Regions from separate parts of the Paenibacillus sp. NPDC058177 genome, predicted to be linked through region 2. Evidence: riboswitches for the same ligand, from Rfam matches in the RefSeq annotation. Region 2 holds a riboswitch; the other holds the start of a gene.
What was found. Region 2 has a riboswitch for preQ1 ahead of queF (preQ(1) synthase). Riboswitches for the same ligand answer to the same signal wherever they lie in the genome.

Region 1: another riboswitch for preQ1. It lies ahead of ACFVU8_RS16295 (queuosine precursor transporter); the one in region 2 lies ahead of queF (preQ(1) synthase).

Annotation. Positions count from the first base shown of each region.
Region 1 is NZ_JBHVVB010000003.1:517,911-528,718, reverse strand. It holds gene ACFVU8_RS16325 (adenosylcobinamide amidohydrolase) at 1-148, shown strand, start outside; gene ACFVU8_RS16320 (aminotransferase-like domain-containing protein) at 253-1,704, shown strand; gene ACFVU8_RS16315 (D-alanine--D-alanine ligase) at 1,718-2,659, shown strand; gene ACFVU8_RS16310 (pyridoxal phosphate-dependent aminotransferase) at 2,649-3,812, shown strand; gene ACFVU8_RS16305 (helix-hairpin-helix domain-containing protein) at 3,907-4,155, shown strand; gene ACFVU8_RS16300 (methyl-accepting chemotaxis protein) at 4,242-5,933, opposite strand; PreQ1 riboswitch class I at 6,283-6,328, shown strand; gene ACFVU8_RS16295 (queuosine precursor transporter) at 6,339-7,073, shown strand; gene ACFVU8_RS16290 (M24 family metallopeptidase) at 7,199-8,293, opposite strand; gene ACFVU8_RS16285 (SDR family oxidoreductase) at 8,443-9,285, shown strand; gene ACFVU8_RS16280 (GNAT family N-acetyltransferase) at 9,357-9,860, shown strand; gene ACFVU8_RS16275 (winged helix-turn-helix transcriptional regulator) at 10,011-10,337, opposite strand; gene ACFVU8_RS16270 (YqkE family protein) at 10,427-10,687, shown strand.
Region 2 is NZ_JBHVVB010000001.1:906,883-917,690, reverse strand. It holds gene ACFVU8_RS04345 (GTP cyclohydrolase II) at 83-865, opposite strand; gene catR (catDE operon transcriptional regulator CatR) at 1,064-1,390, shown strand; gene ACFVU8_RS04335 (ABC transporter permease subunit) at 1,494-2,381, opposite strand; gene ACFVU8_RS04330 (ABC transporter ATP-binding protein) at 2,381-3,367, opposite strand; gene ACFVU8_RS04325 (hypothetical protein) at 3,364-4,479, opposite strand; gene ACFVU8_RS04320 (sigma-70 family RNA polymerase sigma factor) at 4,513-5,031, opposite strand; gene ACFVU8_RS04315 (hypothetical protein) at 5,288-5,500, shown strand; gene ACFVU8_RS04310 (hypothetical protein) at 5,640-5,954, opposite strand; gene queE (7-carboxy-7-deazaguanine synthase QueE) at 6,365-7,087, opposite strand; gene ACFVU8_RS04300 (6-pyruvoyl trahydropterin synthase family protein) at 7,080-7,562, opposite strand; gene queC (7-cyano-7-deazaguanine synthase QueC) at 7,556-8,221, opposite strand; gene queF (preQ(1) synthase) at 8,252-8,752, opposite strand; PreQ1 riboswitch class I at 8,916-8,959, opposite strand; gene ymzB (protein YmzB) at 9,171-9,506, shown strand; gene murB (UDP-N-acetylmuramate dehydrogenase) at 9,623-10,534, opposite strand; gene ACFVU8_RS04275 (NAD(P)H-dependent oxidoreductase) at 10,655-10,808, shown strand, end outside.

The DNA of each region.
Region 1 (10,808 bases), on a different contig from region 2:
TGTGCTGGGTGTGAGTCAGAGCAGACGATACCACGCTGAACATGTCTACGCTGGCACAGCTACTGATTTGGGTGGTGCGATCGGACGTCTGGTCTATGGAGCAGTTACGACTAGCCTGCAATCTATGCAGGCTAGGAAAGACGGATAAAAGAACTAGAACCGCTAAGAACCACGACTGGATGAAAAATCCGGGGCCGTGGTTCTTTTTTTACCCTGCTAAGTGTGCCATGATAGCTATGGGGGCGATGCTGGATGTTTCAGGATTTCAAGCTCATTGCCGGACGACCGGTATATATACAAATCAAAGACTATATGAAGCACTTAATTATAAAAGGTGCGCTGCAAAGCGGCCAGAAGCTGCCGTCCACCCGTGAGATGGGCGTGCTGCTGCAAGTTAGCCGTAACTCTGTAATCGCCGCGTATGAGGGGCTGGAGGACGATGGATTTGTCTACGCCGTTAAAGGGCAGGGCAACTATGTAGCCTCTACTGCACCTGGTACCGTTACTGTTTCTTCCCGCACAATGGACTGGAAGAAACATCTGAACGATCACGCCATGCTGGCTGAAGAACTGGATATTATGAAGCGCGGTATTCGAGCAGACAAAGGTACGATTTCTTTTACCAGCATCGCACCGGATGAGAGTCTGTTCGATCTGGATAATGTAAAGCGGGCCTTCATGGACCGTATGGCCGTAGAGGGGAATGTCCTGTTGAACTACGGCTACGCCAAGGGCTACAAACCGTTGATTGATTATTTGCACCAATATATGGAGCACAAGGGCGTGGATATGAAGGGCAAGGACATTCTGATCACCAATGGTTTCACGGAAGGCTTCAATATTGTGCTGTCTGCCCTGAACCGGAAGAGTGGCCAGGTCCTGACCGAGAATCCCACGCATCACACAGCGATCAAGAATCTCAAACTGCACGGCTTCGGGATCAAGGGCATTCCGATGGAATGGGACGGCATTCACCTGGGTGAGCTGGAGAAGGCATTAGATGAGGGAGAGTATGATTGTGCTTACTTCGTGCCTTCGTACCATAATCCGACCGGGATTGTCATGTCTCCTGAGAAAAGACAGGGCCTGATGAAGCTGATGGCGAGATACGATATTCCGGTAATTGAGGATGGTTTCAATGAAGAGCTGCGTTATTCGGGTTCACATGTATCGCCGCTGATTGCGACGGCTGGTGCAGGCAACAGTGTGATTTATCTTGGAAGCTTCTCCAAAGTGCTGTTTCCGGGGCTTCGGGTAGGCTGGGTGCTGGCCGATCAGGAACTGATCTATTATCTGGAGAGTCTTAAGCGGGCACAGACCATTCATACTTCTACTCTGGATCAGTCGATCCTCTATCAATATTTGTACAACGGCAATCTGGAGAAATATTTGAAAAAAGCCAGAACGGAATATAAACGGAAATATGAACTGACCTTGGAATGCTGTAAGCAGCATGTTCCTTACCAAACGTTGACGGGCGACGGGGGAATGCATTTGTTCGTGGCATTTGCAGAGGGCTTTAGCACAAGAGCTTTGCTTGAGGCGTGCCGTGCGCAAGGGGTTATTTTTACGGCAGGCGAGATGTTCTATACCGATGGCGGCGGGCAGCATACGATGCGGATCGGCTTCTCCCGCGTGGCGGATGAGGATATTGTCAAAGGAATCGAAATCATTGGAAGAACGGCGCGGCAATTAATGGGATGAAGGGGTGCTGGTGATGAAGGTTGGCGTGATTATGGGGGGCATTTCTTCTGAAATTGAGGTGTCGTTGAACACAGGCAGAGAAATGATGAATCATCTGGATCGTAATAAATATGAGGTGGTTCCGGTTGTATTCAATTCACGTGAGGAGCTTATAGAGAAGGTCAAGGGGCTTGACGTTGCTCTGTTGGCGCTGCATGGCGCTTACGGGGAGGATGGAACGATACAAGGAACGCTGGAGACATTGAGCATACCTTATACGGGAAGTGGTGTGCTGGCAAGCAGCCTGTGCATGAATAAGGATCTGTCCAAAAAAATCCTCCGTTATGAGGGAGTCAACACACCCGACTGGTTGTGCTGGGACAGCATGGACGATTTTTCACCGGAAGCTGTGGAGCGTTTGGGCTATCCCGTGATGGTGAAGCCGAATTCAGGCGGTTCCAGCATCGGAATGGAAAAGGTGAACGATGAGCAGGGACTGCGAGGCGCGGTGCTGAAAGCTTTTACGAGTGACCCCGATCAGTCGATCCTGATTGAACGGTATACAGTGGGCCAGGAAATTACCTGCTCTATCTTGAACGGGGAATTTCTCCCCGTGATAGGCATTACTTCGGCGTCTTCGGAATGGTTCGATTATAGTGCCAAGTATGAGGTAGGTGGGGCGCAAGAGGTCGTGATCACCCTGCCGCCAGAGCTGGAGCAGTCGGTGCGCAGAGCAGCAATGACCTGTTACAAGGCGTTGAAATGCAGCGTGTATGCCCGGGTCGATATGCTTTTGATGGAAGGTGTGCCTTATGTACTGGAGGTTAATACCTTGCCTGGGATGACAATGACGAGTCTGCTTCCCAAAAGCGCAGCGGCAGCCGGACTGTCATTCAGCGCATTATTGGATCGTATTATCAGCTGTTCCCTGACGGAACGCAGCAAGAACAAGGGGGTGCCGGTACATGTTGAATAATTGGATAGCGCCTCGCGTACAGGACATCCCGCCTTCCGGAATACGGGCGTTCTTCGAACTCAGTGCCGGCAACGAGGATATTATCTCGCTGGGCGTAGGCGAACCGGATTTTGTTACCCCGGAGCACATCAGAGAAGCTTGCATGGTGGCGCTGAGTCAGGGAGCGACGAGATATACGCCGAATGCGGGCTTGCCTGAGCTAAGAGAGGAAATTGCTCATTATTTGCAAAATAACTTCAATCTGCGTTACGACCCTTCAAACGAAATAGTAGTCACTGTAGGCAGCAGCGAAGCGCTGGACCTGGCGCTGCGGGCGTTCACTGCTCCAGGAGACGAAATTCTTCTTCCTTCTCCCAGTTATATCGCTTACTCGCCGATTGCCTATCTTAATGGCGGTACATTGGTAGAGGTGGAATCGAAAGCGGAGGAAGGTTTCAAACTGACTGCCGAGGCGCTACAACGGGCAATTACCCCGCGTTCCAAGCTGCTGATGCTGAATTATCCGAACAACCCGACAGGAGCGATTATGACTGCCGAGGACTGGCAGCCGATTGCGGAGATCGTGAAGGCGAACAACCTGCTGGTCATCTCCGATGAAGTCTATGCCGAATTGACCTATGACCGGAAGCATGTCAGCATTGCTTCACTGCCGGGAATGCAGGAGCGGACCATTGTACTCAACGGATTTTCAAAAGCATTCGCCATGACTGGCTGGAGAATCGGCTATGCCTGCGGCCATCGAGATCTGCTGGCAGCAATGCTGAAGATCCACCAATATACAGCCATGTGTGCCCCGGTGCTGGGACAGATTGCTGCAATTGAATCCCTGCGCCATGGCCTTGAGGCTATGAGCGAGATGAGAGAAGTGTATCGGCAGCGCCGGGAGCTGCTGGTGAACGGATTCCGGTCGATCGGAATGCCTTGCCACGTCCCGGAAGGCGCATTCTATGCTTTTCCAAGTATCGCGCATACCGGGCTTGATTCCGAGACGTTTGCGCTGCAGCTATTGAAAGAAGCCGGTGTTGCAGCCGTACCCGGATATGTATTTGGATCGGGAGGAGAGGGGCATATTCGCTGTTCTTACTCAGTATCCACAGAGCGGTTATATCAGGCGCTGGAGCTGATGGAGAGCTTCATGAAGGTGAAGATATAATTGTGTTATAGGACGGCTAATGGGTATGCCAGACAGGCGGCTGTGGGAAGTCTGGTAATATTAAGTGACTACTAATGATAGGGGTGTACCCTTTATGTCAAAAAATACACAAGCCAGCTCTGGCAAAGACGGGGCTGGCGAGCAGCCGGAGTCTGACTTTCCGTCCAGTCTGGCCAAGCCGGCACAGCGCGCGCTTGCCGGAGCGGGGTATACTCGGCTTGAGCAATTGAGCAAGCTTACCGAGAGCGAGCTTTTGCAGCTGCACGGCATGGGTCCCAAGGCGTTAGGCCAATTGCGTACGGCACTTGCTGAGAAAGGACTGTCGTTTGCGGAAGGTTCCTGAGACTGGCATTCCGGCCAAAAGATATATACAAGCAAGCCCCCGTCCATTATCGGACGGGGGCTTGTCACATTTTAAGAATACATAGGTTAGATCTTAAATTGCTGCACGGCTTGTTGCAGCTTTGTGGCTTGCTCGTGCAAATGCTGCACTGTACGGGAATGACCTTCAAGCTCGGCGCTTTGTCGCTCGGAATTACGAGAAAGCGTATTGGCATTAGCCTGCGATTTTGCAGTAATCTGCGCAGTTTCTTCTACGGAGGCGCTGACTTCCTCACTTCCAGCCGAGATTTGCTGGGTAGCTGCCGACACAGACTGAATACTTTGGTCGATGCTTTGAATGAGGATCAACAGATGATTAAACGCATTTCCCGCTTCTGCAACCTTACCGACGCCGGAGGCTACTTCCGAGTTAACGTGGTTCATCTCTGCGACAGAGCGATTCATGTCCTCCTGCAAACCAAGCAGGAATTCACGAATCTGATCGGTAGCTGTCCGGGATTGCTCCGAGAGTTTGCGTACCTCTCCGGCTACCACGGCAAAACCGCGTCCATGCTCTCCGGCCCGTGCCGCTTCAATCGACGCATTGAGGGAGAGCATTTGAATCTGCTTCGTGATCTCTGTAATGCCCTGCACCACTGCACCGATTTGGAGGGAGCGTTCATTCATAATCTGGAACTGACCCAATGACTGCTCGGAAGCCCGTTCGACCTGGCGCATTTGTTCAACGGCTATTTGGGCAATTTCATTACCGCCAAGCGCTTCGGCTGAGGCTTCGCTAATCTGTTCCGTAACTTCTCCTGCTGCGGAGGCGATATGCTGGATACTGTAATTAATCTCTTCCATGGCCCGCGAGTTATCCTTCGCGCTGTGGGCAATGGATGTACTGCCTCTGTCAATCTCGATGACGGACTGGGCGGACTGTTCGGCCATGCCGTTCAGGACCTTCACGCGCTCTTTGAGGTCATTGGAATCTTCGACAACCGTACCGGAAGTCTCCAGAACCTGGCCGATCATTTCTTTGAGGCGATTGGACATAGTCTGAAAGCTTTCAGAGAGCTGTCCAACTTCATCGGTGCCTTTTATAGTCAACTCCTGGGTGAAATCACCCTGTGCAAGTTTATTACTATACGTTGCGAGCTGTGTTATAGGACGTGTTATCCGCCGGCTCATAAGCAGGGCACCGGTCATGCCGATGATAAGGACCACCAAGGTGATTCCTGCACTAGTCCAGAGGATGCTGCTCATTCTTTCTGTGATAAAGGCTACATCAGAGCTTACGCCGACAACCATCGGACTGCCTTTAATAGCGATGTAAGCTGTTTTATGTACACCGTAATCGTCATTATAGATATCGCTGAGCGTCGTTTTTTGGTTCTGGAAGGCCTGTTCCATAGCCGGAGTCACCTGCAGGGTGTCTCCTGTCTTAATCTTGGAGCCATGATCAGCGGCAAGTACGGTAGCTTGACCGTCGTTCAGACTCGCCAAAAAGATCGTCTCTACATCATGTTGGTTGCGTTTGTCCTTGAAGTAGTATTCGATATTGGTAATTGACTGCTCATTCTTGCCTAGCGCCCGCTGGGCATGGGTAGAATTGATGTTCTTGTATACATCCTGGACAGCTCCCGTCAGTAACTTGTTGATCTGCGGCAGTACATAGCTCTCGAACGTATTAGTCGATATGAAATAAAAGCTTACACTTAACAAAAGAGACGCGAGCAACAGGACGACAAACAACAAGCGCGTGAATTTACGGCTAATCGAGTGCTTGAAACGAAACATAGGGTTCTCTCCTTTTCTCTGATATGCCTTTCTATCCCAAGCCTGATGCCTTTTTATGTATGGATAGCTACGATAACTCCGTGAGTAGGGTCGTATATCAGGTTAATACTATCGCTCTGGTGGGATAAACACACATAGTTGATAACTATTTTATATAATTAACCTGCGGTTGAATAGTGAAAAATTTGATTTTCACTGTATTATTTTCTGAAAAAAGATAAAAAAAGTGTCGAAACTTCTAACAATGAATAGAATTAGGTGGAAGAAAGAGGATTCGTACAAAAAATCAAAATATTCTGGTATCTTTGGTTCTGTTATGGTAGAGTGTTTATGTTTTGTTCCGGAATCCGGAACCGCGGTTCGTAACCATCCCGCGTAAACAAAACTAGGAGGAGTTATAAGAAGATGTTTAATTTATGGTGGGGGATTCTCTTTGTCCTCGTCAATTTTGTGTTTTTTCTGCTGTGCTACCGACTATTCGGCAAAAAAGGGATGTATGCCTGGGTGGGAGTCGCCACCGTCATTGCCAATATTCAGGTCTCCAAAACCATTTCCATGCCACCAGGCATTGTCATGACTCTTGGCAACACCATGTACGTGACGCTGTATATGGCGAGCGATCTGCTCAACGAGAAGTATGGGCGGGTCGAAGCGCGGACAGCGGTATGGTTTGGCTTTTTCACCCTGATTACGACGACGGTGATCATGCAGATGGCGCTGGCGTTCACGCCGCAGGAGAGTGATATCGCCCAGTCTTCACTGGAGACGATCTTCGGAATGATGCCGCGGCTTGCACTGGGCAGCTTGGTAGCTTACTTCGTCAGTCAATTCCTGGATGTACGGCTGTATTCTTGGATTCGCAAGTATTATGGCAGTTCGCGCCAGCTCTGGATTCGCACCAACGGCAGCACGATGGTGAGTTCCTTTGTGGATACGCTGATCTTCTGTACGATTGCTTTTGCCGGCATTTACGACTTGAAGGTATGGACAGAGATACTACTGACCACTTATATTATCAAATTCTTGCTCACTGCAGCAGGGACACCGGTATTGTATATCGCCCGCACGTTTACTTTTGCGGAGGATAAACCGAATATGCCACTCCCGGAGGCTTCCGATACGAAGGCGACTACCGCCTAGAAGATCCAGGAGATCTTATAGAGCAAGTTACAGTATTTAAAAAACAGCACGTCCCCGCATATGGAGACGTGCTGTTTTCAATATGCGCCCAATTTTCCTTGGTCAAGGGCGATTGGAAACTCTCTCTATAGATGAAGCACAGTCAGAGCTTTAGGGAAGTTGGTCAGTGTCTGCGCACCGTTTTCACTGACGAAGACATCATCTTCAATGCGCACACCGCCTACGCCCGGCACATAAATGCCCGGTTCCACCGTAAAGACATTGCCCACTTCAATGATGTCTTCATTGAGGCCGTGCAGTGAAGGATATTCATGGACATCTATGCCGAGGCCATGGCCGACACGATGCACGAAGTACTCCCCGTACCCGGCAGCTTCAATGACTTCACGCGCGGCGCGATCCACTGAACCAAAGGTTGCTCCTGGTATAGCAGCGGCAATCCCTGCTTCATTGGCTGCAAGTACGGCATTATAGATGCCGGTCAGCTTGCTGTCCGCCTCTTCCACGGCAAAGGTGCGTGTGATATCAGAAGCGTAGCCTGCAGCATATAGCCCGAGGTCGAACATCAGGAAGTCCCCGGGCTCAATGATCCGGCTACCCGGCTCGCCGTGCGGGAGGGCAGTGTTCGGTCCCGAGAGCACCAGGGTGTCGAAGGCTGGGCCGGAAGCGCCAAGCTTCTTCATTAAATACTCCAGCTCTGCTACCAGTTCAATTTCGCTGACACCGGCCTTGACATGCTTCAGGCCACGGCGCAGCACTTCTTCCACCAGCTCTGCGGCGTGTTTCATGGCAGCGACTTCTTCCGGCGACTTCTTCGCGCGCATGCTCCGCAAGAGATGGCCGATATCGCTGAAGCGCTCTGCCGGAACAGCTGCTGCAAGCTGCTCGAATCGGGAGACGGTGAAATGCTCTTTCTCGATACCGACCGCTCCGAGCTTCTTGCCTTGCAGACGTTGGCGCAGCAGATCATACGGATTATCGGTGTCGCTGTGGGTGGCGATATTCTTCACGGAAGAGGCAGCATGGGCTGCTTCAGCATCAAGGGCCGGGACGATCAGAACGGGCTCTTCGCCACGGACCAGAAGTAGTCCGAGAAAACGTTCATGCGGATTACTTGCGAATCCGGTCAGATAGTAGATATGCTTAGGATCGGTGATGAGCAGAGCGTCCAGTCCTTCGCTGGTCAGCCCTTGCTCCAGGCTTTTCAATACATTGCTCATATTCAATAGTTCCCCTCTCGGTTTTGCGAAGGCATGCTTTCTCCCGTCCGCAAAATGATGTACCATTATATTAAGACAATCGTCCGCAAAAAACCAGAACAGGGGACCGGCCGCGTCTGCCGAATCCAGCCTAAGAGGAGTGAACCCGTATGAAAGGTAAGGTTGTAATCATCACCGGTGCCAATGCCGGTATGGGATTGGCTACAACAGTTGAACTTGCCCGCAAGGGTGCCAGGGTCATCATGGCTTGCCGCAGTCATAAGCGCGGGGAAGAGGCGTTAGTGGCCGCCAGACAGCAGAGTGGATCGGAAGAGATTGAATTGATGCTGCTGGATCTATCCTCGCTGGACAGCATTCGCAGTTTCGCACAGGAATTCTCCGCTCGTTATTCTGTATTGGATGTCCTGATTAACAATGCCGGGGTAGTCAGCACGAAGCGCCAGTTGACGGCTGATGGGTTTGAGATGGATTTTGGCGTCAACCATCTAGGACATTTTCTGCTGACCAACCTGCTGCTGGAGCGACTTCAAGCGGCAGAGCAGGGACGGATCGTCGTGGTTGCTTCCGGCGCCTATAAAATCGGTTCCATGCACTATGAGGACCCAACATTGTCCCGGGGCTTCAATCTGGCGAAGGCTTATGCCCGTTCTAAGCTCGCTAATATCCTTTTCACCCGGGAACTGGCATCGCGCCTGCAGGGAACGCAGATTACCGTCAACTCTGTACATCCTGGTGCGGTGGGTACGAGCATTGGGGTGAACCGGGATACCGGTTTTGGAAGCTCAGTCATGAAGCTGATGTCTTTTTTCTTCTTGACACCGGAGCAGGGGGCGGACACTGCCTTGTATCTGGCCACGGCCCCGGAGTTGCGCCAGGTTACAGGAGAGTATTATTACCGCCGCAAGATTAAGGAGCTGTCGCCGAGGGCGACGGATTCCGCGGAAGCTAAGCGGCTTTGGCAGTGGAGTGAAGAACAGGTCGGCTTGTCCTGACCGATTTCAGTAATAGTAAGAGCCAAGCGCCAACCATGGCAGACAATGTATTATACTGGAGGAATGAAGATATGGATTGGCAGAACTACACGATTGAAGATGCCGAGCTCGCCGATTTGGCGGAAATTGTGAATATCTATAACTCAACAGTTGCTGGACGAATGGTGACTGCCGATCTGGAGCCTGTACGCGTAGAGGAGCGGGAACGTTGGTTCCACGAGCATAACAGCCATCATCGCCCGCTGTGGGTACTAAGGAATAACGGAGAGATCGCTGCCTGGTTCAGCTTTCAGTCGTTCTACGGACGCCCGGCTTACAATGGAACTGCCGAGATCAGCGTGTATGTAAGTGAAAAGTACCGGGGAAGTGGCGCAGGCAGCATTCTGCTGACCCGGGCGCTGGAGACGGCTCCGGCTCTTGGGCTGAAGAATCTCGTCGGTTTCGTGTTTGGCCATAATGAGCCTAGCCTGGGTCTATTGCGGAAGTTCGGCTTTACGGAGTGGGGACTGCTGCCCGGGGTAGCCGAAATGGACGGTATTGCGCGTGATCTGGTAATTATCGGCCGCAAGCTGTAATCTTGGGAGCACCATACCCCGCTTTAGGCCAAATGCCAAAAGGGAAACCGGCGTTCTCCGGTTTCCCTGCGTCACAGTATTATTTCGGTCTCCATCCTACGAAACGTGATTTCGTAGGGTCCAGTGAAGCTCTCTATAGTTAGACAGGAATCAGGATTGGCATTCTCCAGGCTCTATCCAGTCCTCGGACCATTGCTGCAGGTCCCGAATGACCGATTCAAGCGCCCGACCTTTTTCCGTTAAAGAATATTGAATTCTTACAGGGGTCTCGGGAAAAACTTCCCGCAGAACAATACCTTCCTGTTCCAAATCCTTGAGCCGCTCCGAGAGCAGTCTTCCGCTGACGGGGAGCGATGCTTCGATGGTGCTGAAACGCTGTGGTCCATGAAGGAGCTGATAGATGATCAGGCCGGTCCAGCGCTTGCCCATAATATCCATGCTTTTTTGTAACCGGGGACATAAATCTGTGGCTTTCATAAGGCTCACCTCTTATAGTACATTATAAACGAAAAGTCCCGTTACTAAAACAAATTTGAATTAAACGTAGGCTGAAAGGATGATTCATCGTGGCAAAAAAGAAAAGAACTCAAACGCCTCCCCGCGCTGCCGCAGCGGACAGTCCGGCTACATTGAAAGACCTGCTAAGCAGCGATGTGCTGAGCAAGCTGAAAGCGCAGGCAGATGAACTGAAGGCTGAAGAAAAACAGCGTCAGGAAGCAGCCCGTCAAGCGGTGGAAGACCAGCGGAAAGCGGAGCAGAAGCGGCTGGATAATGACTTTGCCCATCTGCTGGAGAACAGTAAACAAGATTGGCACAAGTTCAAATAAAGGCTAAATGCCCAGGAAAGGACACTCGAATGAGTGTCCTTTTTGTGTGTGATGAAAGAGCGAGCCGGGAGAGGGCAGGATGTGGTACTTTTTTCACAGGAATCATTGGAATTCACATTAT
Region 2 (10,808 bases):
TATAATGCACAACGCGGAAAAGCACTAGCCAAAATAAGCGGCTTCCAGTTTGTGTGTGGAAGCCGCTTAAAAGATACAATTATTAAACGATTCTAATATTGTCGCGTAGCTCGCCATTAGTATCATCGTTTAGGTGACCTGAACGGGTAACCTTGGTACGCAGATACTTCTCATTGAAGGAGGAAACATCGCCCCAAAGCGGTACTCTTTTCACAACATTCATTCCCGCTGTCTTCAATGCATCCAGCTTTCTAGGGTTGTTGGTAATCAAAGTGACTGGTTTGTGGCGCAGGTGCTGCAGCACGCTGATCGCATCGGAGTAGTTCCGGGAATCATCTGCAAAGCCCAGCTCCAGATTAGCCTCTACCGTATCGTATCCTTCTTCCTGTAAAATATAAGCCATCGCCTTGCTGAACAGGCCAATGCCTCTTCCTTCATGATTGGCGAGATAGAACAAGGCGCCTGAGCCATGCTCTACGATCATTTTCATGGATTGATGCAACTGGAAGCCGCAATCGCAACGCTTGCTACCAAAGATATCCCCGGTATGGCAGATGCTGTGCATACGGATCAGCGCATCCTCAGAACCTTCAAAGTCGCCGTAGACCAGTACGCTCGACTGTTGACCTTCGGCAAGATTCAGAGATGATAAACGTTTAATCAGGGCTGCTGTAGCTTCCGGACTGTCTTCTTGAAGCAGTTCTTCATCGGTAACTTTCAACCAGTTATACCATTTAAAAGTCACCGTCTCCCCGTCCAGATTGACTGGCAGAGTAATCGGGCCTACCAATATATTGGTGGACTCATCCATTGTAATCTTCTTAATTTTTTTTTGCAGAATAGAAATGATATCAGGTTTAATCATGAGTACACCTTCCTTGAGTTCATTTATAGGTTATGTTTGTTAAACAGAATATTGCTGCAATTAGGCTGCGCTAAACAAGTAACTATTTGTAAGTTAGTTTATCATTGTAATATAACTTCGTCAAGTTATAATATATATTTTAATATTTATAATTACTTAATGTAAGTTTGTGATATAATGAATGCAGAGGTGATGCCAATGAATGATTTCGACATGTGTCCGCGCTTCGAGAAAGCCGTTGATCTATTGAGCAAACGGTGGGTGGCCCTGATTGCTTTCGTACTCATCCCAGGCCCTCGTCGATTTGGCGAAATTGAGAGCTGTCTTTCGAACCTCAGCGGTAAAGTCTTGTCCGACCGTCTGAAGGAAATGGAGAATGAGGGAATTATCGAACGCAAAGTCTATCCGGAGATGCCGGTACGAATCGAGTATTCGCTTACGGACAAAGGTCATGCGCTAGCCCCGATCCTTGGGGAAATCAGCAATTGGTCTTCAGACTGGATTGAGCTTGGTGTAAAGATTTGATTCCCCGCGGCAAGCAAAAGCGCCCTTTCTGACTTCCCATCTATGCGGAAGCCAAAAAGGGCTGCTTTTGTTATTGGAAGGATTTCCTGCGTATTGCGTGCGCTCACAGATCCTTGCGCCCAAATATCCACAGACCCAGCAGAAATGCGACTATGGTATATCCGGCTCCATACATAACGAAAGTGCCTGATGGAACATTGGCAAAACTGTTGATTCCGAAGGCAGCGGTTTGCAGCGAAACCACACCACCCAGTTCTTTCAAATTGAATAGCTCGGATAGCATCTTACGCTGCATTCCGTCTACCGGCATGAGCAGTGAAATGACTCCGGTCATATTTTTCAGCGAATTCATAATTTCAGGCTCCAGACCAATCGAGGTCGACAGCTTCTCAATCATTCCCCCTAGCCAGCCCGCCCCGTATAGCATGGTCATAAATACACCATTCCCCAAAGCTGAGAACCAGCCCGATCCCAACATAGATACCGTCACCAGCATGGGAACTGCTGATGCAAACAATAGAAACGACAGGATCCACGCGGTAGGGTCCATTGGTATTGCAGCATGAAATTTCGTGATCAGCATAATGGCAACATACAAGAGTAGGGCATAACCCAGACCCAGCGTAATAAACCCCAGCCAGCGACCCAGATACCATTTCCAGCGCGGGAGCGGCCGAGGCAACAACGCTTGCAGCACCCCTTGCTCCGCTTCTCCGGCTATAGCAGAAAACGAACTGAAAATGGCCAGAAATGCTAGCACAAATGAGCCGAAGAAAAATCCTAGCGTCAATATAATTGTACCATTGGTAAATTTGGCGATCAGCAATTCCGAATTGCCCATTCCCCATCTCCCCTCGGGAATCCCATGTTTACCTAAGCTGGATGCCACAAACCAAAAAGCCAACAAAAAGATGAGGGTCATTAGCAACGTTAATACCATGACTCGCTTACGCAGCATTTCTTTCCATGTCATCCCCATAATGATGCCCATTATCGCTCACCCCGATGGTTCAGCCCCGACAGGGCGTTCACGAACCATTCTTCCAGACGTTCTTTTTTACGTGAAACTTCATATAAGGTCATCCCCTGCTCCATAATCAGCGAATTTAACCAGCCTACCTGCTCCTCACTATCTAGCTCTGCTTCCAGCCAGACCACACTGCTGTCTTCTGCTTGTGCTGGTGAAAAGGCGTTTGCGTCTCTCTTCACGTCGATGGCCACTTTGATGACAAGTCCGGTTCTCTCTTCCAGCCAAGACAGCAAAAAAGGCGAATAACCGCCAACTTTAAAAAGCCAGCTCATTCGCTTATGAAGCACCTCGGATACACTGCCGTGCCGCAGAATAACGCCGTTATTCAGCAGCGCCATTCGGTCACACAGCATTTCAACATCCTCCAGCAGGTGGGAGTTGAGAAATATAGTCTTCCCCTGATTCTTGAGCTTCTTCAGGATAATGCGCACTTCGCTGCGTCCAATTGGGTCCATGGCCGAGGAAGGCTCGTCCAAAAAGACAATTGCGGGGTCAGCCACTAGCGCACACGCTAATCCCAGCCGCTGCTGCATCCCCTTGGAATAATGCTTGACCTTGTCCCGGCTTCGGATACCAATCCCGACTTCTTCCAGAACCTCACGAACTCTCCGCTCTATGGAAGAGGACTCTACTCGGCTGAGCCGGGCATGCAGCTTGACCACTTCTTGTCCAGTCAGCCACTCCTGATAACGGTACAATTCCGGCAAATACCCGATCAGTGACTTGGCTTCCATTGTACCGATTCTGTGTCCCATTAGAGAGGCGCTACCGCTCGTCGGTGAAATCAGCCCCACGAGCATTTTGACAAAGGTGCTCTTGCCCGCCCCGTTGGGGCCGAGGAAGCCGAAGGCTTCCCCTTTCCCTACAGTGATTGTGACATTTTGGCAGCCACGACCGTTGTCATACGTTTTGCTAAGTCCCTGGGTTTCGATCGCGGCAACACTCATGATTGGATCAACTCCTGCAGTTTAGCCATCAATTTCTCTTTACTATTGAATGTGTTCCCTCCATTAAAGTTGAACAACTGCCCGTCCTTCACCCAAACGGCACTGTAATTCTTATAATCCTTGCCCATATCGGTCGTTTGCAGCATAACCGTTACACCAGCTACCTGAACTTGTTCGCTACTGTCGTTAACAAATACCGGCATCGGAATTTCACCTGACAAGATTCCTGTTTGCTGCAGACTGCTCTTTAGGCTTTCAGGGAGTAGCGGGAAGTTGAGCACGGCCTCCAGCGCTTCCTCTACTTTAATAGAAGGATCTACCGTCAATATTGGTGTCTTCATCTGCTGCAAGCTTGCCCAATCATTTTTATTCTCTGCAAGATTGTAATTTACAATCTCAGGGATATGCAGCGTAATTGGCTTACCGTCCACCGATTCAGGCAGCAGCTTTACCGCTCCTAATCGTTTCATGACTTCGTTTGTTTTTTCAACATTCAGACTAAGCTTAATCTCCTGCGAAGATGAAACAAACAGCTGTCCATGGTTATTCCGGAGTGCAGCGCTCAAGGGAGAATAACCTAAGGACTCCTGTATTTGCGCCGGGGACATGTCTCCCGAAACCATGCCAGGCGTGCTCTGGAATGATCCAAAATCATTGACAGCTTCATGGATGTTATCTCTGTCGGTGAGCTGGTAGAACATATTACGCAAGTCATCCTCATTGACAGCTGTAACTGTCTCCATGCGGAACTGGTTCAGGAGCGAGGCCATGGCCGTGTTGCCGACAGGGGTCGCTAATACTACAGCAAGAGCAGCCACGCCGGCTACTGCCGCCGCCCATTTGCTGCGACGGGTCATTTTCCAGCGGCGTAATGGCACATTATTGTGAGTAGAGCTATCCGAATACGTGGCCCTCTCCTCTTGCGGCATTTCTCCAACCGTTATTTCAGACTTCATGCTTATTACAGGACCCCCTTCTTCTTTCTCTGAAGTCAGTCCCCATTCATTCCAGCGGGGATTTATTGCCTCTCCAGCAAGGGTGGCTTGCAATCTGGCCCATGCCTCATCCGTTGCTTGTTTCTCTCTATCGTTGTTCAGGGGAAGTTTCGTCATCGGTTTCACCCTCCTTTAATTTAAAAGATTTCTTTAATCGATTTGTGGCTGGGATTTGGTTGCCGTCTTCCTCAATCTTGTCGTAGCCCGGTTAAGCAACGTACCAACTACGGGTGCCTTCACCCCTAGCTCACCGGCGATTTCTGCATAACTGTAGCCCGAGTATTTCAGGAGCAGTACCTGCCGGTCACGTTCCGGCAGTTCATCCAGCCATTCCCGTACATCCTCCTGGTCCAGCTTACGAAGCACTGCGTCTTCACCCGTCGGGGGTGCAGGTTCACTGCCTAAGAACAATTCTTGCTTGTCCTGTAATCGGCGTTCCCTGGCCTTCTTGGTCATGTAGTCATATCCGATCCGAGTAAGCACCCTATGGAGCCATGCGCCAAGGGCTGCAGGATCATCCGGTGGATTGCGGTACAGCCTCAGGAACACATCCTGTGCCAAATCGTCCGCAGCCGCTTCATCTCTGATCAGCGCCACCAATTTACGTCTTACAATGGGATAGTGTTCATAAAATATATTTTGAAATATTTCTGATTCCGGAATATTCATTTTGTTTATACCTCCTTATCCGCTGCAGCTATAAGTAAGACGACTAACAGCTATTTTTTGTATCAGAAGGATTAGAAAAAAATCATTTTTATCTTAACACATGCAAAAAGACAGCTCCTTTTAAAGAGCTGTCTTTTACTTTTCCCAGTTTAATGCTGGAATAAGCTAGAAATCTTCACAATTTGCTATTGAATTATCTAGTAAAATATAGTAATTTTAAGTAGGCAAGTAAACCAAATTGAGAGGCGGAATTAAAATGGAAAAAATGTGTATGGAAATGATGATGAGCATGTGTATGGAGGACATGATGGCTAAGATGAACACCATGAAGATGTGCATGGAGAAGATGTCTGAAATGAACATGATGGACATGGATATGGACATGATGATGAAGAAAATGCAAGACTGCGATGAAATGATGACAATGTGCATGACCATGATGCGTGAAGGAATGCAAATGTCTAAGTAATTCCATTGTCTGATTTATTTTTCTTAATCAAGTGAATCCCCAAAATTCACTTTACAAGAAGACCATCAAGTCTTGGCAGAGCAGACAACTGCATGCCATTTTTTTATGTTCACCTATTACTCTCGTATCTCTTCCTCTGCTATCTAATACCGATATATTTACTCTGAATCCGCTTCGCTAATCTAATCCGTTCCAGCTTTAGCTCCCAGATCTTCTCTTTCAGCGAATTCTGATCCTCTGTAGGTTCATTCTCACGCAGCTTGTTGAACAACTCCACCAATACTGCATTCACATCGTCAAATTGTACCCACAATTCCCGGACACTTTCTTCTCTTTGCTTCTGAGCGGAAGCTGCGGGAAGGTTCTTCAATCGCTCAATGATGTCAGCCTGCCACTGTCCATCGTTAATCGCTTTGGCGTAATTTAAAAGATCCAGATAATCATCGACTGACATGTGTACCGACTCCTTACTCTCTGTATACCAAGTATTATACTCGGTATTAAGGAAAATGCAATGCCTTATCCATAAAAAATTGTAAAATCTTCTTTTCTACATAAGACGAACTTAAGATCCTAACGTAAGGCTCGGTCGTCACTACGGTGGAATGTTTGGACTTCCGGCCGCTGTTGTCTCCAGATTTCTTTCCATTGTACCGCTGTTTGCGGTTGAAATCCGAAGACAGCTTAGGCTTCCGACGCGAGCTTTCCTGCGGAAAGCTTTTAGGCGGTCGCTACCGCTCCTACAGTTCCAAACTTCCCCCTTCGTTCCTTCTCACTTTTTGTTTTAATTTCTTTTATTCGTCTTATGTAAAAAAGACCGGCCCCTCCACACGGAAGAAACCGGACCTCACTTCAATGAATCTATTACTTGCCTTGTTTATTATGCCAAATTAAGGCATGTAATTGTGGCAATACCCGCACCCGGTTCAATGCAGGATCGGCGATCACCTTGTTGAACAGCCATTCCAGGCGCCTTAGCAGCCTTCCCGAGATGTCGCCAGCCTCCTTAACATCGTCGTTACCCGGCTGCAAGAAGAGCTGTACATCCTCATACCGCCGATGAACCGATTTGGCATACTCCAAATCTTCCTCTCCAAAGACCACGACCTTCAGATTATGTGTCGCGCGTCCATGCTCCCTCATGTTCCGCAGAATATGGTCCAGTACTTCCCAATCGGTCTTCATCCCCGAGCTTGGCGGCTTCGGACTGATGGTTAGGACATCCACATCATAGAACCAATCCTGCCAGCGGCTCCCTTGGGTTTCGATAGCGATCTGAATGCCTTTTCTATGAAGAAGATCGATGAAATGCTTCATCCCCTCACCGATCAACGCCGGGTTGCCCCCAGAAATCGTTACACTGTCAAAATTGCCGTCAGCCAGAGCCATCAGCTCTTCTACAATCGTTTCCGGTTCCAGCAGGCGGAGCTTGTCTTTAGCTGACCCATCCCAGGTAAAAGCCGAGTCACACCAGCTACAGCGGTAATCACAACCGTAAGTGCGTACGAACATCGTTTTCACCCCAATAACTGCACCCTCGCCCTGAATGGTAGGGCCAAAGATCTCGATGACCGGCAGCTTACTCACAGTCACACCCCCCATAAAGGCGGTAAGACGGACCTTCTATCGGAATATCTTCCGCCAATACTTCCGCCCATGACGTTGGTGTTTCCCAGAGCTTCACAGAGTACAACGGCAGCCCTGCTTTCTTCAACTCATAGGCCGCGTAGGATGACAAATTCTCGGCTGTCGTGCGGAATGAGAGTTGTGCAACCTTAGAGCCAGAGCTGTACAGCGACTCAAGTACAGGTTCATTGCCTGTAGCGAGAAAAGCATGATCCAGACGATCAATCAGTACCTCCTGCACCCTCGCCTTGATGTCGCTAAAATCAACGACGAAGCCTTCGTCAGAATGCCCCTCCTGCACGGAAGGAACACCTTTCAGCACAACCTCCAGCTTGTAGGTATGGCCGTGAAGATTGCTGCATTTCCCCTTATGACCGATAAGCTGGTGGGCAGCGTCAAAGGTGAAGATTTTGCATACCGAAACCTCGTTCAGCATGAGTCACCCTTCTTTCGCTCCCCTTCGTACTGCGTCAGCCCACGGCTGCGCAAGAGGCACGCGGGACAAGTCCCGCAGCCACTCCCAATGATCCCGTTGTAACAGGTCAGCGTGCGCTCACGAATATAATCAAAGTGGCCCAGATCGTCGGCCATTTTCCAGGTTTCTTTTTTATCCAGCCACATCAGCGGCGTATGAATCACGAATTCGTAGTCCATCGACAGATTCAGCGTCACATTCAGCGATTTCACGAACACATCACGGCAGTCCGGATATCCGCTGAAATCAGTCTGACAGACCCCTGTTACAATATGGTGGTAGCCAAGCTGCTTGGCAAGAATTGCCGCAAACGACAGGAACAACAGATTACGCCCATCCACAAAAGTACTTGGGAGCTCATTCTCTGCTCCTTCTTCAATAGCGATATCTTCCCGTGTTAATGCGTTGGGTGCCAGCTGATTCAGCAGTCCCAGATCAAGAATATGTTGCTTTACTTTAAAATCGGCGGCAATCTGCTGTGCTACTTCAATCTCAGCGGCATGCCGCTGATTATAATTGAACGTGACCACTTGGACCTCATCATAGTGTTGAAGCGCCCAGATCAGACAGGTCGTGCTGTCCTGGCCGCCGCTAAAGACGACCAATGCTTTTTTATTCATCTTCGAAATCTCCTTTTTTACAAAATAGGGTTAGCGGTTATCCACTTTTTCCGGGTAAAGGTCATGATTCATGAGACGGTGTTCTGCCATTGCCTCATACTTCGTTCCCGGACGTCCCCAGTTGCAATAAGGGTCAATCGAAATGCCGCCCCGCGGGGTGAATTTCCCCCATACTTCAATATAACGCGGGTCCATTAGGCTGATGAGATCATTCATAATGATATTGACGCAGTCCTCATGGAAATCCCCATGATTGCGGAAACTGAACAAATACAGCTTCAGCGATTTGGATTCCACCATTCTTTGCTCCGGGATGTACGAGATGTACAGTGTTGCAAAATCCGGCTGGCCCGTAACGGGGCACAGACTGGTGAATTCCGGGCAATTGAACTTGACGAAATAATCGCGTCCCGGATGCTTGTTATCGAACGATTCCAGCACCTCTGGCGCATAGCCAAAATGGTATTGCGTTCCCTGATTGCCCAGCAGTGTAACTTCCTTCATTTCATCTTTCAATCTTCCTTCAGACATGACAAAAAATCCCTCTCTTTTCCTTCGGCCTGCGCCGGAATTGGAAAGAAGAACGAGATTTCGAAAACTTGGCTCTACTAAGAATAAACGAGTTCTGACCCATGGACAGAGTTATCCCGTTTATACGCGGAACATCATTCGCTATGGCATCTGACGTCCCTTAAGGGTCTTAGTTTTTTATAGAGGGAGTTTGCGAACCTCTCCTGCGCACAATGACGCAGACTTCTTCTTTAACTGATATCGTGCGTCTTGAACTATACCATGGGGTATGCGGGATGACAAGTGTAAAAATAATGATTAATAATATTAATTATAAATGTGATAAATTTATTTTCCACCGCAAAAATGACGGATTCATTTTTGGCGAACAGGGTAACTTATAGCCTATAGATCATCTTCTAAAGGATGGGATCAGGTTATGGAACAGCAGGTACAACAGCTCTCGGATTGGCTGAATACACAGGTGAACCAGACGATTCTAATTGAGAAGCAAGAGCTTTCGGATACGGACACCATTCATTTCAAGCTGGAAGGCGTCGATTACCGTGATGCGGATGATGTCATTGATGATTATCTGGATAGTGCGCTAATTCTTAGAGGTTCGGGAAGCACGCTGAACAGAGATGGCGAATTGGTGCGCTTGCCCCAGGCGAACTACGAAATTGCAGTCAGCGGGCTGCGGCTGAATCGTTCCGATGCAGAGGCTGCAGAGGTGAAGACAGACCGTGCCCATTACACTTTGTCTAAAGAATGATACCTCAGGCTTCGTAATACCCATGTGATCTGTAACAGGATAACACCGTTTGTTATGAAAAGATGACTAAAGAGGCTGCGGATAAAAGCCCGCAGCCTCTTGCCAGTCCATATCTACTACTCTTCACCGATGATCTCCACTTCGGTTTCCAGCTCTACGCCAAATTTATCCATCACGGTTTCTCTGACATGTTGAATCAGACCGATATAGTCGCTAGCCGTGGCATGATCTGCATTTACGATAAATCCAGCGTGTTTACGGGACACCTCGGCACCGCCGATACGGGTTCCCTGGAGTCCGCTTTCCTGAATTAACTGGCCGGCAAACCGTCCTGGAGGACGCTTGAAAACACTACCACAAGACGGGTATTCCAGTGGCTGCTTCGATTCCCGGAGAAACGTCAATTCATCCATAACGGACTTGATGGCTGCAGCTTCCCCCGGCTTAAGAGCAAACCGTGCCTCCAGAACAACGTATTCACCGCTGGAGAAAATGCTCTTCCGGTATCCCCATTGCATTTGGTCACCTTGAAGCGTTATTAGTTCGCCAGCCTTGTTCAAGACAACGGCGCTGTGGAGTACATCCTTGACCTCACCACCGTAGGCTCCTGCGTTCATGTAAAGAGCGCCCCCTACTGTACCAGGGATACCACAAGCAAATTCCAGGCCCGCCAATTCCTGATCCAGCGCATAACGCGATACATCAATGATTTTGGCGCCACACTCTGCATACAACAGTCCATCCCGCACTTCCATGCCCGTCAGGTCTGAGGTTTGTAGCACAATACCGCGTACTCCTCCGTCGCGGATAATGACATTAGAGCCATTGCCAAGTACCGTCAGCGGAATACGCTGTTCACTCGCATATGTAACAATTTTCTGAATTTCTTCATAAGTAGCGGGAGCTGCCAGAATATCTGCCCGTCCCCCCATTTTGGTGAATACCCGGTCCTTTAATTCTTCATGACTTTTAACGACGCCTGCTGTGACAATGGCTTGCAGATCGTCCTGAACTTTGCTGATATTCATATTGCATACCCCTTTGATGGAATAGAAATAAACCCGCTTGACGGGACACAAACTTGTAACTATAATGATTACAGGTTAAACATTAAAAATTTATTTTCATTATGGAAAGGAAGTTAACTCATGTCAACTTTAGTTATCGTCGCGCACCCCAACCTTGAACAATCCAAGATCAATAAATACTGGCAGGAATACCTCAAGGCCAATACTGATGTTACCGTACACAATCTTTATGAGACTTACCCTTCAGAGGTTATCGATGTAGAGCGTGAACAGA